3 regions of the Robertmurraya sp. GLU-23 genome follow, and region 1 is predicted to be linked to each of the others. Evidence: riboswitches for the same ligand, from Rfam matches in the RefSeq annotation. Region 1 holds a riboswitch; each other region holds the start of a gene.
The links. Region 1 has a riboswitch for glycine ahead of ACVBAX_RS06455 (ACT domain-containing protein). Riboswitches for the same ligand answer to the same signal wherever they lie in the genome.
Positions count from the first base shown of each region.

Region 2: another riboswitch for glycine. It lies ahead of gcvT (glycine cleavage system aminomethyltransferase GcvT); the one in region 1 lies ahead of ACVBAX_RS06455 (ACT domain-containing protein).
Region 3: another riboswitch for glycine. It lies ahead of ACVBAX_RS12160 (amino acid permease); the one in region 1 lies ahead of ACVBAX_RS06455 (ACT domain-containing protein).

Region 1 is NZ_JBRKCV010000002.1:433,717-439,441, reverse strand. Features, by position in the region: gene ACVBAX_RS06465 (sugar ABC transporter ATP-binding protein) at 1-731, opposite strand, end outside; gene ACVBAX_RS06460 (ABC transporter substrate-binding protein) at 820-1,791, opposite strand; glycine riboswitch at 2,307-2,384, shown strand; gene ACVBAX_RS06455 (ACT domain-containing protein) at 2,477-2,752, shown strand; gene ACVBAX_RS06450 (DUF711 family protein) at 2,770-4,131, shown strand; gene ACVBAX_RS06445 (glycoside hydrolase family 43 protein) at 4,188-5,060, opposite strand; gene ACVBAX_RS06440 (alpha/beta hydrolase) at 5,098-5,725, opposite strand, start outside.
Region 2 is NZ_JBRKCV010000001.1:335,990-341,714, reverse strand. Features, by position in the region: gene gcvPB (aminomethyl-transferring glycine dehydrogenase subunit GcvPB) at 1-384, opposite strand, end outside; gene gcvPA (aminomethyl-transferring glycine dehydrogenase subunit GcvPA) at 377-1,723, opposite strand; gene gcvT (glycine cleavage system aminomethyltransferase GcvT) at 1,741-2,847, opposite strand; glycine riboswitch at 2,994-3,086, opposite strand; gene ACVBAX_RS01715 (DEAD/DEAH box helicase) at 3,254-4,942, shown strand; gene ACVBAX_RS01710 (YqhG family protein) at 4,920-5,714, shown strand; gene ACVBAX_RS01705 (YqzE family protein) at 5,725-5,725, opposite strand, start outside.
Region 3 is NZ_JBRKCV010000006.1:123,312-129,036, forward strand. Features, by position in the region: gene ACVBAX_RS12150 (Crp/Fnr family transcriptional regulator) at 1-619, shown strand, start outside; gene ACVBAX_RS12155 (HD-GYP domain-containing protein) at 789-1,736, shown strand; glycine riboswitch at 1,904-1,980, shown strand; gene ACVBAX_RS12160 (amino acid permease) at 2,132-3,478, shown strand; gene ACVBAX_RS12165 (GerAB/ArcD/ProY family transporter) at 3,595-4,725, shown strand; gene ACVBAX_RS12170 (spore germination protein) at 4,688-5,725, shown strand, end outside.

The DNA of each region.
Region 1 (5,725 bases):
GTTTCCGATATTGGACCGCTTGTGACCAAACGACCATCTCGAAGTACGGTAAAACGATTGGAAATTTTAAAAATTTCGTCCATTCGGTGAGAAATGTAAACGATCGCAACACCTTTTCTTTTTAATTCGTCTATGATTATAAAAAGCTTCTCTATTTCTTTATCTGTTAGAGAGGCGGTTGGTTCATCCATAATTAATATTTCTGAGTTAAGTGATAATGCACGAGCAATCTCCACCATTTGTTGTTGAGCGACACTTAATGAACTAACATCCGCTCGAGGATCCAATGAAGAGCCAATGGAAGTTAAAATTTTTTCAGCTTTTTCATAAATATCGTTCCAGCTAATTAAGCCCATTCTATTTTTCTTTAACCTGGTACCCATTAATATATTTTCTCCAATGGATAAGTTGGGCGATAAGCTTATCTCTTGATGAATAACACTAATGCCTTTGCTTCTAGCATCCATGGGATGATTCCACTGCACTTCTTCACCTTTGTAGACGATCGATCCGCCATCAGGCTGATACACACCTGCCATTATTTTCATTAAAGTAGATTTCCCTGCACCATTCTCACCCATTAATGCATGAACTTCCCCTTTAAAAAGTTCAATATCAACGTTTTGTAACACCTTCACACCAGAAAACTGCTTTGATACGTCCTTCATACTCATAATAGGTTGTTCATTTATAGATTGATGCTTCGTTTGTTTCTCTTTCGTTCCGTTCATTACTGCCCCTCCCTACATTACATTTGGTGTAAACATAGTGCTCGATATTAGAGCACTATGTTTATCTTTTCATTGCGAGGGGTACTGATTACCACCCACTATATGAATCAACATTTTCTTGAGTAATGAATTCAGTAGGGATAAGAACTTCTGAGTCTACTTTCTCTCCGTCTATTATTTTTAATGCTAAAGCTACACCATCAATCACCATTTGATTAGGGAACTGTGCTGAAGTACCTGCAAAGCTACCACCTTTATTCAGTGCATCAACTGCAGCAGGAGCACCATCAACACTTACGAGAAAGAACTCATCTTCTCTACCAGCTTGTTCTTGAGCAATTTGTACTCCGACAGCTTCTTCGTCATTAATGGTAAAAACGGCATCAATTTTCTTATTGGCAGATAATATTCCTTCCATTACAGTTAGCGCCTTCTCACGGTTACCTTCACCGTTCTGGTTAGCAACCACTTTAATGTCAGGATATTTGCTTATCACTTCATTAAAGCCCTTAATTCGATCTCTGACAGCTGATACAGGAGGTCCATCAATAATGACAATATTTCCTTTTTCATTCAATTGCTCTACTAGGTACTCGACAGCTAATCTCCCCGCTTGAACATTATCTGACATCACAACTGAGTCGATACCGCCTTCTGCAAAACCGTCAAGAGCGACAACTGGAATTCCAGCTGCTTTTGCTTGACTAACTGCACCTGCAATCCCAGCCGAATCAAATGGACTTAGCAAAATGAGATCCACTTTCTTTGTAATAAAGTCTTCAATTTGAGCCGTTTGCTTTGCCAGATCATGATCTGCACTCACTGTAATGACTTCAGCATCATACTTAGCAGCAACTTCTTCAGCCCCTTTGGACATGGCTACGAAGAATGGATTCCCTAAAGTTGGAACGGTCAACCCGATCTTAAGTTGTTTTTCTTTATCATCAGTATTATTTTCATCCGTAGCATTGGTAGAAGAGCTCTCTCCACTGCTACAAGCATTTAATAAAGTTAAGAGTAATACGAATAATATAATGTGAAATTTCTTCATAATTTTCATGGTATCAAAACCTCCAAATAATAATTTCCTAGAATAATAGTCATTTTTTAAAATACTTGAAAAAAAGTCTGTTTTGCCATACCATAAAAATGAGTTCTAAAATTCTATATAATTTTAGGCATACTCAAATAGAGGTATGATTTAGGGGTTTTTTCCATTTGGTCGTGGGTCCCCCTGAATCGTACTTTTTTCTTGCTTTTTTTTGTTACAGGAAAATAGAAATTCAGTATCTAGTAGATTTTCCTCTATTATGTATAAGCCTCACCTCCCAAAATAGAGCGCTTTCATAAATCGTTTACATTCATTCATAAACGTGGATGTTTTTGCTCGTTTATGCTCATTTTTGATTATATGTTCTTTTTTACCATTTTTCAATAACAATTTTCAGAAAAGTCAAAATCGACATGGTCTTTTTTTACTTTTCACAAATTTTAATTGACTGAATTATTATTTATTGATAATATCTAACTTAATTCAATACAGCCGCCATGATGGTAGTGGATCAAACTATTACCGGAGCAGCTTCTGGAGAGACCGTATGTATACGGCGCCGAAGGATTCACAATCTCAGGCAAAAGGACAGAAGAGAATGTTTGCATAATAATATTTTGCACACTCTTCTTACCCGAGATTGGAGATACTCCAATCTTTTTTTTTATTTCAAAAAAATAATGAGGTGGAACGAATGGAAAGAAGACGTGCAGTGGTAAGTGTGATTGGAAAGGACAAGGTTGGCATTATATCAAAAGTGACATCTATTCTCGCTGAAAATAATATGAATATTTTGGATATCAGCCAAACAATTTTACAAGATTTTTTTACCATGATGATGATTATTGACGTGACTGGAAATGAAAATTTGTCAAAACTCCGTGACCAACTGGATTTAGTTGGAGAGGAAATGGACTTAAAAATAAACATTCAGCTTGAAGAGATTTTTCAAGCAATGCATAGAATTTAGTTAGGTGGTGACTGTATATGACAATTGCAATGGATGAAATCCTTCAAACAATACGAATGGTTCAAATGGAAAACCTTGATATCCGAACAGTAACAATGGGAATCAGTCTCCGTGATTGTGCGGATTCCGATTTCCATAAAATGCAGCAAAATGTATTTCATAAAATAACTACTTATGCTAAGGATTTAACGAAAGTAGCAGAAGAAGCAGAAAAGGAATTTGGGGTTCCGATTATTAATAAGCGTATATCTATTACCCCGATTGCTGAAATCCTAGGAAGTGCAACCGTTGAACAAACCGTGGAGCTTGCAAAAACGCTTGACCTAGCCGCAAAGCAATTAGGTGTAGATTTTATCGGAGGATTCTCTGCACTTGTTCACAAAGGATTTTCTAAAGGTGATGAGACCCTACTTAAAGCCTTGCCAGAAGCCCTTAGTGTAACAGAGCGAGTTTGCTCCTCTGTTTCAGTGGCCACCACTCGCACAGGTATCAATATGGATGCGGTTAAGCAATTAGGATATGTTATCAAAGAAGCAGCCGAGCGGACAAAGGATCAAAATGGAATTGCTTGTGCTAAGCTCGTCGTATTTTGTAATCCGGTTGAAGATAATCCATTTATGGCAGGAGCTTTTCATGGAGCTGGAGAAGGCGAAGCTGTTATAAATGTTGGTGTTAGCGGCCCTGGTGTCGTATTAAACGCGTTAAAAAAACACCCTCAAGCTGACCTTGGAGAAGTATCTGATATTATCAAAAAAACAGCGTTCAAGATTACACGTGCAGGTGAGCTTATCGGTAGAGTGGTAGCCAAGCGGCTTGGCATTCCGTTTGGAATTATGGATCTCTCTTTGGCTCCTACCAACGCCATTAATGATAGTGTGGCAGAAATTTTAGAGGAAATTGGTCTTGAGCGCGTGGGTACTCATGGAACGATCGCAGCCTTGGCCCTTATGAATGATGCAGTGAAAAAAGGTGGAGCCATGGCCAGTTCATATGTTGGTGGATTAAGCGGTGCTTTTATCCCCGTCAGCGAAGATAATGGAATGATTCGTGGAATTATAGACGGTGCTTTAAGCTTATCAAAGCTTGAAGCAATGACATGCGTCTGTTCAGTTGGACTTGATATGATTGCCATAACTGGAGATGTTACCCCTGCTACCCTATCCGCAATGATTGCAGATGAAGCTGCCATCGGAATGATTAACAAAAAAACAACAGCAGTAAGGGTTATCCCTGTGCCTGGAAAACAAGAAGGGGAAATGGTTGAATTTGGAGGACTTCTTGGGAGAGCACCGGTTATGGGTGTAAATCCATTCAGCTCACAAAAAATGATCAATCGCGGCGGAAGAATTCCCGCACCCCTACAAGCACTGATTAATTAAATTTTTTAGAGTAAAGAAAAACTGTGTTAACCAAAATTGGTACACAGTTTTTTCTTTCACTTTTCTACAACTAGTTTTCCATCCTGCTCTGAAACAGATAAGAATACTGGTCGTTCATTTGGGGATCGATTGGGTGAATGAATGGCTAATTTTAATTCATCATTAAAAGTTTTAAATAGCATCGCATGACCGCCATCTTCGTCTAATAAAGCTTCCTTCTCCTGAACCCACGGCCCACGGATATCACCAGATTCTGATATAGCCATTCCAACCGCATACCCTTTAGGACTTCTACTTGACCATAGCATTTGTAACCGTCCTTTTTGATCTTGATACAGAAAAGGTCCGTCTGTGATATATTCCGTCTCCCCTCTCACCGGGACTGCCCAGTTTGCACTTGACGCTTTGAATAAAAAATATGGCTCGCCTACTGTCGATTGAAAATCAAGTGATAAGCGTTGGGCACAGATTTCTCCATCTTGAACCTGAATCCATTCGTGGCAAAAAATGATCCATGGTTTTTCGTTACTATCTATAAATAACGTCCCATCAAGACATTCCCAATGACTGGGAGTAATCGGATGTTCTGAAAGAGGTGAAAACGGACCTAATGGATGTTCTGAAGCTAGGATTTGAGTACCGCGACATTTTCCTTCCCCTTTAAAGCTAGCAAACATATAATACTGATCATGATAAAAATAAACCTCAGGTGCCCAGTATTGCTGATTAGCCCAAAAGTATGCGTCCGGTCGGAAAACGGGAAATGGACCTTCCCAGTTTACTAAGTCTCTGCTTTTATAGGCATCAAATCCTGTCGCCTGTCCTTCCCAAACATTTGCATCTGTTGTTCCATACAAATAATAGCTTTTTGAATCATGGTCGGTAAGGATAAAAGGATCACGAATCCTTATCTCATCTTTTGATAGCATATTTCCCTCCTATTTTTCTTGAAATCACAGTTAAGGTTTAGAATCCCCTTTTCCTTAACCATTTTTCACAAAGCTTTGGCCAAACTTTTACTTCTGGATGATCCTCCGCTAACCCTAATCCATGTGGACCACTTTCAAATACATGTAGTTCAAGAGGAACGGAATTTCTCCTTAACCCTTTTGCATAGAGGAAGCTGTTCTCCACGTCTACTGATGCATCATCAGCTGTATGCCAAAGGAATGCTGGCGGTGTATGTTCATTAATATGTAACTCATTCGATAACAGATAAATCAGTTTTTCACTTGGGTTTTCACCTAAAATATTTAGCTTACTTCCCGCATGAGTCGATTCTCCCATTGTGATCACCGGATAACAAAGAACCGTGGCATCAGGCCGACAGCTAATCCGTTCTATAGGGTCTTCGGCCACTGGATTTCCTAAGTCAAAATGTGTTCCTGCGGTGGATGCCAAATGTCCTCCGGCAGAAAATCCTAATATCCCTACCCGGTTTGGATCGATCCTCCAATTAGTAGAATGGTATCTTACCATTCGAATCGCCCTTTGAGCATCATGAAGTGGAAGTGGATGTTTATGAGGGGCGACACGATAATTAAGAACAATGGCAGAAATACCTATTGAATTGAGCCAATTAGCAACAGGATAA
Region 2 (5,725 bases), on a different contig from region 1:
CGTAATCTCAATTAGATGCTCCTGAAGATCATACATAAGCTCCAATGCACCTTGAACAGAGCTTTCATCTTGAAGGGGGTGTAGATGAGCAAAACCAGCTATACGAGCTACGTTTTCGTTGATCTTTGGGTTGTATTTCATCGTACAAGATCCAAGAGGGTAAAATCCGGAATCTACTCCATGATTTCTTTTGGAAAGAGCTGTGTAATGACGCATGATATCAAGCTCAGAAACCTCGGGTAGGTTCGGTTCAACAGCTCGCAAATAATCTGCTGGAATTAAATCGTCTATGTTTACCTCAGGGATATCTGTCTCTGGGAGACTATATCCTATTCGGCCAGAGGTACTTAATTCAAAAATGAGCGCTTGGTCTTCCTTATGCATGATAATCCCCCATTCGATCAACAAATAGATCTATTTCTTCTTTTGTACGTAGTTCGGTTACGGCTACGAGCATGTGATTCTTCAACTCTGGATAATCACGACCGAGATCATAACCTCCAATGATTCCTTCCTGTAAAAGCTGTTGGTTCACTTCTTTCACAGGCTTATTTAGTACAACAACAAATTCGTTAAAACATGGTCCATTAAAGGCAATTGTGAATCCTTTATTATCAAATGCTTTCTTTGCATAGTGAGCTCTTTGGATATTGCTCACAGCCATTTCTTTGACGCCTTTTTTCCCTAAAGCCGTCATAGCGACAGAAGCAGCTAGAGCATTCAATGCTTGGTTTGAGCAAATATTAGATGTTGCCTTGTCACGTCGGATATGTTGTTCTCTTGCTTGAAGCGTTAAAACAAACCCTCTTCTTCCTTGATCATCTTTTGTTTGACCAACAAGACGACCAGGAATTTTACGAACCAACTTATTCGTTACAGCAAAATAACCGCAATGTGGTCCACCGAATGATGTTGGAATTCCAAACGGTTGCGCATCTCCCGCTACAATATCAGCACCAAAGGCTCCAGGAGGTGTTATTGCACCAAGGGACAAAGGATTGCTTGATACTACAAACATTGCTTTGTTAGCATGTATGATTTCCTCGAGTTCTTTCATCGGCTCGATTCTTCCAAAGAAGTTTGGATATTGAACGATAACGGCTGCAATATCATCACCCATTTCGCTCTTTAAAGCATCTAAATCAGTCACACCATCTTTGTATGGAATCTCTACGACTTCTACGTATTGTCCTTTAGCATACGTCTTGACTACATCCTTTGTTTCTGGATGTACCGTACTAGAGAGAAGCACCTTTTTACGTTTCGTATGACCAGAGCTTAGCATCGCTGCTTCTGCCAAAGCGGTCCCTCCGTCGTACATAGAAGAGTTTGCAACGTCCATACCTGTTAATTCACAAATCATTGTTTGAAATTCAAAGATTGCCTGTAACTCACCTTGTGAGATTTCTGGTTGATATGGTGTATACGCTGTGTAAAATTCTGAACGCGAAAGAACATGATCAACAATAACCGGCATGTAGTGATCATACACACCTGCCCCTAAAAAGGAAGTATGTGAGCGTAAGTCGGCATTTTTAGCAGCCAAAGTTGTTAATTCTTTTAATAAGGCTGTCTCCGATTTAGCTTTTTTAATCTTATATTCTCCCTTAAACTGAACACTTTCTGGAATATCGTTAAAAAGCTCCTGAACATCGGAAATTCCGATTTCTTCTAGCATGGCTTTTTTATCGGTTTCTGTCATTGGTAAGTAGCGATGCTTCATGACGTTTGTTCCTCCCCTTATTTCTTTTCCCTTTTATAAAATGGTGTTGGTACCACTTTTACCTTCAAGCGTTTCCCACGAATCTCAATGGTTAGCTCCGACTCTCTAGTTATGACTGCTGAATCCACTAACGCTAAACCAATGTTTCTTTTCAACGTAGGTGATTGTGTTCCAGTCGTTACTTCTCCTACAAGTTGTTCACCCACATACACCGGATATCCATGTCTTGGGATTCCTCGGTCAATCATTTCAATTCCTATTAGTTTCCGAGGAACTCCAGCTTCCTTTTGTTGCTTTAAAGCTTGCTTCCCAATAAAATCTTCTTCCTTATTTACTTTCACAGCGAAACCAATACCCGCTTCTAGTGGAGAAATCGAGGAAGAAAGCTCCTGACCATACAGGGCCAAATTAGCCTCGAAGCGCAGAGTATCACGAGCGCCTAAGCCACAAGGAAGAACACCTTCTTCTTTACCTACCTCAAGAATTTTTTCCCAAAGGTAAGTCGCATCTTCACTATTACAGTACACCTCAAAGCCATCTTCTCCGGTATACCCTGTTCTTGAAACAAGTGCCTCTTTTCCTCCAATGGATACTTTCTCTTGAAATTTAAAATATCCAATTGTCGAAAGATCCACTGTTTCAACTAGTTTCTGAAGAACCTGTTCGGCAAGCGGGCCTTGAAGAGCTAACTGGCCCATTTGTTCAGAGAGATTCAAAACCGTTACATCCCCTTCAACATGATCGTTTAACCATGTGAAATCTTTTTCGATATTCGAAGCATTTACAACAAGCAAATAATGATCTTCATTCAATTTATAGATTAGAAGATCATCGACCGTACCACCATTCTCGTAGCACATAGCAGTATATTGCGCACCACCAATTTGCAGCTTTGATACATCATTGGTCATCATTTTTTGAAGGAAGGCCAAACTGTCTGTCCCTTTCACTTCAACTTCTCCCATATGAGAAACATCGAACAAACCTGCCTTCGTTCTTACAGCCTCATGTTCTTCTTTAATGCTTGAAAATTGGACAGGCAGTTCCCATCCTCCAAAGTCAATGGTTTTCCCACCATACTTCTGATATACATCAAAAAGCGGTGTTCTTTTAAGTTGCGCCACTATTATTTCCCCCTTATAAAATCATAAAAAAAAGGACAGAGACCCCCCTCTTTACTTAAGAAAGGTCTCTGTCCTGGCACCTGAAAGTTTACCGTTTGGCTGTCCCCTTTGGTGGCTTCAAATGAATGAAGCGCTCTCCAGAGTTGCGTCAAACAAGAGTTCTTTTGCCTGAGAGATTCACAAATTTTTTGTTTGCTCCTTCGGCGCTACTTTGTAGTAGTCTCTCCCCTTGTTCTCATTCGCATTATAAAAATTCCCAATTTGGATAATACTAAGCTGTACTTATAGAACATTCATCAAAATAAATTATAATGTGACAAATTTCAAAACTTTTAAGATATTAACATCCTACCATTTCGAAACCCATACGGCAATATATTTATCGATCAAAAAGGGAGTTGTTTTTATGACGGTAGAGATTGAGTTTGATTCCTCTTGGCAGGAGGGACTGGTAGAGAAAATTTCAAATGATGGTCCTTGGGGGAACTTTGAGTTATATAAACTAGCGGTAGAAGTTGAAAAACATACGGTTATTGATAATTTTGAGGGATTACAAGCTCCCAAACATCTTCCTCAATTAACACCGCTTCCCCATCAGTTAGAAGTGGCCAAGCAAGTAGTTGAAAACATGAACGGAAAAGCTATCCTTGCAGATGAGGTAGGTCTAGGGAAAACGATTGAAGCAGGACTTATTTTAAAAGAATACATGATCAGAGGTCTTGTAAAAAAAGTCCTCATTCTTGTACCCGCCTCCCTTGTCACCCAATGGTCATATGAGTTGACAAGTAAGTTTTATATTCCGGCAGTTTCTCAACGTAAAAGCTATGTGTGGGAACAGTGTGATGTGGTCGTATCTTCTATTGATACAGCGAAACGGGCTCCCCATAGAGAAATCATTCTCTCTCAAGATTATGATCTTATTATTATTGATGAAGCACATAAATTAAAAAACAATAAAACAAAAAACTATGAATTTGTACAAAGCTTAAAGAAAAAATTCTGCTTACTTCTAACAGCAACCCCAATTCAAAATCGAATTGGCGAGATTTTCAACCTTGTCTCACTTTTAAAACCAGGCCATTTAGGAAATGAATCTGTATTTAATGAAAAATATAAAAAAGATTCCCGAGATATCAACGATAATGAACATTTAAAAGAGCTTGTAAATAAAGTGATGATCAGAAATCGTCGAGCAGACACAGGTATTGAATGGACGAAGAGACAAGTTGAAACTATTCCTATTGAGCTTACTAAGGAAGAGCAGGACTTGTATGATTCTGTTACTGAACTACGGTCAGAGGGAGACTGGACAACCACTTCCGCTTTCTCAGTCATGACTCTGCAAAGAGAAGCATGCAGCAGTAGAGAAGCTGTCTTTTTCACATTAAAAAATATGCTTGAAAAGAAGGAAAACCCATCAAAGGAATACCAAGATCAAATCGCATATTTAATCGAGAAGGTAAACGCCGTTCATACAAATTCGAAGGCGGTAAAAGCGCTTGAACTGATTCAAAAGGTAAATGATAAGGTTATTATCTTTACGGAATACCGAGCCACTCAGCTCTACCTTCAATGGTTTTTAAAGCAAAACGGAATCAGCTCTGTTCCCTTCCGTGGAGGATTTAAACGAGGTAAAAAAGATTGGATGAGACAACTTTTTGAAAACAATGTACAGGTCCTTATTGCAACGGAAGCAGGAGGAGAAGGAATCAATTTACAGTTCTGTAATCATATCATTAATTTCGACCTGCCTTGGAATCCTATGAGACTTGAACAACGTATCGGGAGAATTCATCGCCTTGGGCAAGAGAAAGACGTGATGATTTATAACTTCGCCACCAAGGGCACAGTTGAAGAACATGTGCTTAAGCTATTACATGAAAAAATTAATTTATTTGAAAAAGTGATCGGTGATCTTGATGATATTCTTACTCGTTTAGAGTTTGGTAGCTTTGAGGATCATCTTTCAGATATATTCGGAAATTCCACCTCTGAAGGGGAAATGCGAATAAAAATGGACAACCTAGCATCTATGATCCAATTTGCTGAAGAAGTTAAGGAAGGTGATTATCGTGCAGCAACAGGAAATTCATAATTTTTTGGTGAAGTACTTTACTGCTAATCAATGTGAAATACTCGAGAATACCGGCTCATATTTAACTGTGCAATTAACGGTTGAACTAGATAAGGAATTAATGAATCGTCCGTTTTACTGGCATTACTTAGAAAAAACAGGTGGAGTTCCAAACCCTATGAAACTTACGCTTATTACAGATCAAAAAAAGACACCTGACGATATTAAAGGAGAAGTCATACATTTTGGTTCACCAAGACTTCATCAAATATTCAACTCATCTAAAAACCTTGCTGGATACATTCGACTCTATGAAGATCATCAAGCAACCATGGGTCAACAAGTACCATTACGTCCTTGGTTAGGTATGAACGTAAAAATCTCCTATCAATGTGACCGTAAAAGAGATGTCTTTCGATCAATAGGTCTACAATTAATTAATGGACATATGATTGAGAACTTCCACGATGAACTGATAAAATTACAATTAGCTCGCAAAATACCTGATTACTCCTTTACCTTATCACCACTTATTATGCCGAATAGTGGGGTAACACGAATTCAGAATATGATTCGCTCAAATATTCTGGAAGGAGATCATACATGGGCAAATGAGGCTAGAGAACGCTGGTCAAAAGACTTGAGGTTGCTGGAGCATTTTTATGAAGATGCGGAGGAAAAAGGCGAAAGCTATGATAATGAAAAACGAGCCTTACAGGAGCAATACGAGCCAAAAGTTCAAATTTCGATTATAAACGGTGGTATTTTTTACTTATCTGAAAAAGCGATTTAAAGGGAACGACT
Region 3 (5,725 bases), on a different contig from region 1:
AGTCGCCAAAATGGCCAAGCATACACGGTTCAAAAAGGGACAGTTGCTTTTACAAGAAGGAGAGAAATCTGATCGATTATTTATTGTGAACAAAGGGCAAGTCAAAGTGTCAAAGTTCACCATTGATGGAAAAGAACAGATTTTATATATATTAACAAGCGGCGAGTTTTTTGGAGAGTTACACCTTTTTAATAATGAAGAAGTGAATAATTTTAGCGTTTATGCCATTTCAGACACGGAGATTTGTGTCATTACAAAAGATGATATTGACATAATCATGGAAGCAAATCCGGAAATCTCTATAAAATTATTAAAAGCTTTGACAAAGAGATTAGCACATACAGAAACGCTCGTGCAAAACTTAGCAACCAAGGATCCTGAAGTGAGGATTGCCCATATGATTCTAGAATTTTGTCAAAAGTTTGGAACAAAGAAAAGTGACGGAATTCTTATAGAACTCCCGATAACAAGAGAAGAAGTGGCAAGCTATGTAGGGGTAACACGAGAAACAATTAGTCGTAAATTTAGTAAGTTCGAGAGTCTGGGTTTAATTTCTCAACAAGGAAATAAAAAACTATTAGTAAAAGACAATCTAACCTTCAGAGAATATATACAATAATTACAAAGGCGCAAAAAGGCCATCCCCCATTTCTTTGAAAATATCATACAACTGTTAATCTTTTAAAAAAATGCACCTTAGAGGCATTTTTAATTTTTTTAAGGTTTTCTTAAGGTTTTTCTTTAATAATTACTGAAGTTTGAGTGAAGTAATTAGGAGAAGGTGTATTATGAAATCTAGGTGGTCGGTTTGGTTAGAAAGAACAGATATTTACCGTTGGTTATTTGGTGCAACGGTTATCCTTTATTTTTTTAGTGGTGACTATATAAATAATCGAGATATTTTCATGTTATTTACTTTAATTATACTCTGTCTTTCCTCATTTTCATTTCGAAAAGTGTGGATACAAGTTTTCACTAGTGGGATTATTTCATTTATAGGGGCTTACCATGTACCCGATTTCAATATTCAGTTAACTATTCTTCAATGGATTTGGTACTTTGTCATGGCCACGTTTATCATGATTCTTATTGAAAAATATATCGCTGAAAAGAGAAATATGATTGATCTTATCACTTCTTTAGCCAATACATTAGATTCGAGAGATAAATATACAGCTTTCCATTCGAATAATGTTGCGAATTATTCAAAAGCGATCGCGGAAGAGTTAAAACTTAAGCAAACCGTTTGCAAGAATATTTATATCGGTGGATTGCTTCATGATATAGGGAAAATTGGTATTTCAGAAAATGTACTTAATAAATCTTCAAAATTAACCACGGACGAATTTATACATATTAAAGAGCATCCGTCTATTGGTTATGAACTCGTGAAACATATTAAACCGTTTGAGAAGAGTGGGGTATTAAATATGATTTTATACCATCATGAACGCTATGACGGTAAGGGATATCCAAATGGGTTAAAGGGAGAGGAAATCCCATTAGAAGCCCGTATTATGGCAGTTGCAGATGCATTTGATGCAATGACCTCACATCGTGTGTATCGTGAAGCACGGAGGTTAGAATATACGTTACATGAGCTGCAAAAAGAAAGAGGAAAACAATTTGATCCTGTTGTAGTAGATGCCTTTTTAAAAAGGATTGGGAGAACAAATATGAGTCTATATCCAAGCAAACAATCAGAAGGATCACCTTTTCAAAAAGTAGGTTCATAATGAAGTTTGATCATCATATCACAAAAATATTCTTGACCAACTAAAAGAATACTGATAAAATTACAAATTATTGTACGATAATAGCTTAGGAGTTTGTTGAAAAACAAATCTAGGCTATAAATTAAATATATAAGCAAGCTATGAATGTTATGGGTCAAACTATAACAGGAGCGGCTTCTGGAGAGATCGCGTACTGCGACGCCGAAGGGTTCACAATCTCAGGCAAAAGGACAGAAGAGTATAGATACTATTTGGTATGAATGTAAGTTCTATTTGTCATTTAACCATGTGTATTTGTTATTCTGACGTTTTTAGAGATTGGGGGAACCCCAGTCTCTTTTTTTATGGCTATTATTCTTACAATAATGATTAGAGAGAAAACGGAGGAATTTCAAGTGGCACAGCATGAGTTAAAAAGGGAACTGAAAAATCGTCATGTACAGTTAATCGCAATTGGCGGAACGATTGGTACTGGCTTATTTTTAGGTTCAGGAAAAGCAATTTCATTAGCAGGTCCCTCTATCATCTTAGCTTATTTAATTGTGGGGATAGCAACCTTTTTTGTTATGAGAGCATTAGGGGAGCTGTTGTTATCAAATGCAGGTTATCAATCGTTTACTGATTTTGCGGTAGATTATATCGGACCGTGGGCAGGCTTTGTAACAGGGTGGACGTACTGGTTCTGCTGGATAATGACGGCTATGGCCGATGTTATTGCAGTTGGAATGTATGTGCAGTATTGGTTTGATATCCCACAATGGGTACCAGCATTCATCTGTTTAATTATTTTATTAGGGTTGAATCTATTAACAGTAAAGCTTTTTGGAGAATTAGAATTTTGGTTTGCCATTATTAAAGTTGTAACCATTCTGGCTTTAATAGTTATTGGGGTTGTTTTACTAGTTATTGGATTTAAAACAGAGGCAGGAACGGTTTCTGTACAAAATTTATGGCAACACGGAGGATTTTTCCCGAATGGAATTAGCGGCTTTTTGTTTTCTTTCCAAATGGTCGTATTTGCTTTTGTTGGAGTAGAGTTGGTTGGTGTATCAGCTGCAGAAACAGCTGATCCAAAGAAAAATATTCCTTCAGCCATTAACAAAATTCCTTTAAGAATTCTGTTCTTTTATGTGGGTGCATTAATTGTTCTGCTTAGTATAAATCCATGGAATCAGTTGAATGCAGATACAAGTCCCTTTGTTAAGACCTTTACTTTAGTAGGTATTCCCGTTGCGGCCGGAATTATTAACTTTGTTGTATTAACTTCTGCTGCATCTGCGAGTAATAGTGGATTATTCTCTACAAGCCGTATTATGTATAACTTAGGGCGTCAAAACGGTGGAACGGGTATGCTTGCAAAATTAAACAAAAATGCAGTTCCAAGTAATGCATTACTTATTTCAACGGTCATTGTTTCTATAGGAACTTTACTTAGTAAATTGATCCCCGAGCAAGCCTTTGGAATTGTGACGACCATTAGTGCGATTTGTTTCATTTGGGTGTGGAGCATTATATTAATCTCTCATATTAGATATAAAAAAACTCGTCCAGATTTACACCAAAAATCAATATTCAAAGCTCCTCTAACACCATTTATTAACTATGTCGTACTAACTCTTTTTGCGTTTATTTTACTAGTGATGCTTATTTCAGAATCTACTCGTTCAGCATTAATGTTGACCCCATTATGGTTTGTTCTATTATTTGTTTTGTATTTCTTTAAAAGTAAGAGATCGGTGTAATAGTAAGACACTTTGTCGATAGACAAGGTGTTTTTTATTTTTATTCAACTGTTTACAACATAAAAAACTGAAGCTTAGGTGATTTTAATAATAAAACTGCCAAATAGGAGAAATACATGCAAAGCCTAGTGAAGATATTACTACCAAGACAATTATTTCTATTACTAATCCTATCAACTGGTTTGCTTAACCATGTCTTACTCATTCCGAATTTATTGACAGCTGCCGGGAGGGATAGTTGGTTAAGTGTGATTGTTGCGTACCCGATAGCCATGAGTTTCCTTTGGTTAATTTACTACATCGTAAAAAATAGCCCAAATGAGGGGTTTTTTCATATGGTCCGACACCGATTTGGACCCATTTTTTATTATTTATTACTAGCTCCTGTTTTTTTATTTTTACTTATTAGCTCGTATGTAACCTTTAGAGACTTGATGATCTGGTTAAGTGCCTATTTTCTAGCTGAAGCACCTATCATGATGATCAATATCGTACTAATTATTGTATGCTGCATCGTTACACTATCTGGTATAAAAACCATGGCTATAGCAAGTGGATTATTGTTACCTATTGTGGTAATGCTAGGATTCTTTATTGCATTTACCAATACGAGCTTTAAGGACCCAACCCTTCTATTCCCTGTATTAACAGATGGATATATTCCTTTGTTTAGAGGAACAATCTATGTTCTTGCGGGACTATTAGAACTATATATTGTGGTTTTGTTACAACCTTTCTCACAAGAACCCATTACATTTAAACAACTACTGATATTAATGACCGTATTAACGGGATTGATTTTTGGTCCACTCTCAGCCTCTATTATGGAATTTGGTGTAGTTGAGTCAGTGAACTTTCGCTATCCAGCCTATGAACAGTGGAGAGTATTGAATATTGGTGAATATATAGCAAATCTGGACTTCTTTGCTCTGTACCAATGGTTAAGTGGTGCACTTATAAGAATTGGATTATTTATGTACCTCTTAGGGCATTCTTTATCACGAAAAAGGCGTGAGTATCGACTGAATCCCAAGCTTGTAGGTATGATGTATCTCTTCTTATTAGGAGTTACTTTGATAAAGGTTGAATCATTCACTTTCTATCAAATCATTTATGAATATGTCCTACCAATAACCCTAGCTTTTTTTCTACTACAGATTTTACTGTCAGCTTTTATTATTTTTGTCTTAAAGAAGAGGGATAAACGACATGAGAAGGAAAATGAACTCGGATCCAGTTCTTCATAAACCATCAAAGGATAAAACTAGCCTCATCACAGAGAAGTTGAAAAAAAGTGAAGATCTATTATGTAAGGAACATGGTCAAGACGCTGAGAAGTTTAAGTTTATCTTTTTTGAATCGTTAGTTGATAATCAATATTTAGATCAATATATATTACCAAGAATAAGCGGTCACGAGAAAGGCGTAGTGAAAGCAAAATTAATTTCCTTGTTTCAGGCGGAAAATGTGACTGATAAATCAACTGATGATTTGTTACAACTTCTATTTGAAGGATATGTGCTATTTGATTTTCAAAGTGAGTTATTAAGTATTCAAGCGGGCGATTTTCCAAAAAGACAGCCTGAGGAATCGGCGCTTGAAACCTCCATTAGAGGACCAAAGGATGGTTTTGTTGAGGATTTAAAGACAAACATTTCACTAGTTCGTCGGAGACTTAATACGTCTTCTTTATGTGTCGAAAAATATACAATGGGTACAAGAAGCAATACCAAAGTAGTTCTAATGTATATAGAAGATATTATAGACAAAAGGGTACTTGAAGAAGTTCATACCCGACTAGATAAGATAGAGATTGATGTATTGACGAGTATTTACGATTTGGAGTCATTGATTCGTGATCGACCGTATTCGGTTCTCCCAAGTATGGACTATACAGGCCGGCCAGACTTTATCGTTCAGGCTTTGATCCAAGGTCGATTTGCTCTTTTAGTAGAAGGAAATCCAACTGTCTCCATTGCTCCAACCAACCTATTATTACAAACGAAATCCCCTGAAGACCATTATATTAGCTATACGTTTGTAACGATGGAAAGAATCATGAGAATGTTAGGAGTAACGGTGTCAGGGTTTTTACCAGGAGTTTGGATTGCTTTTTCAGCTTTTAATATTGAGCAGATTCCGTATTTACTTGTTGCAACGATTTCTGTTTCACGTTTTGGATTGCCTTTGTCAGCACCAATTGAAATGTTTGTTATTTTATTTTTGTTTGAGTTATTTAATGAAGCA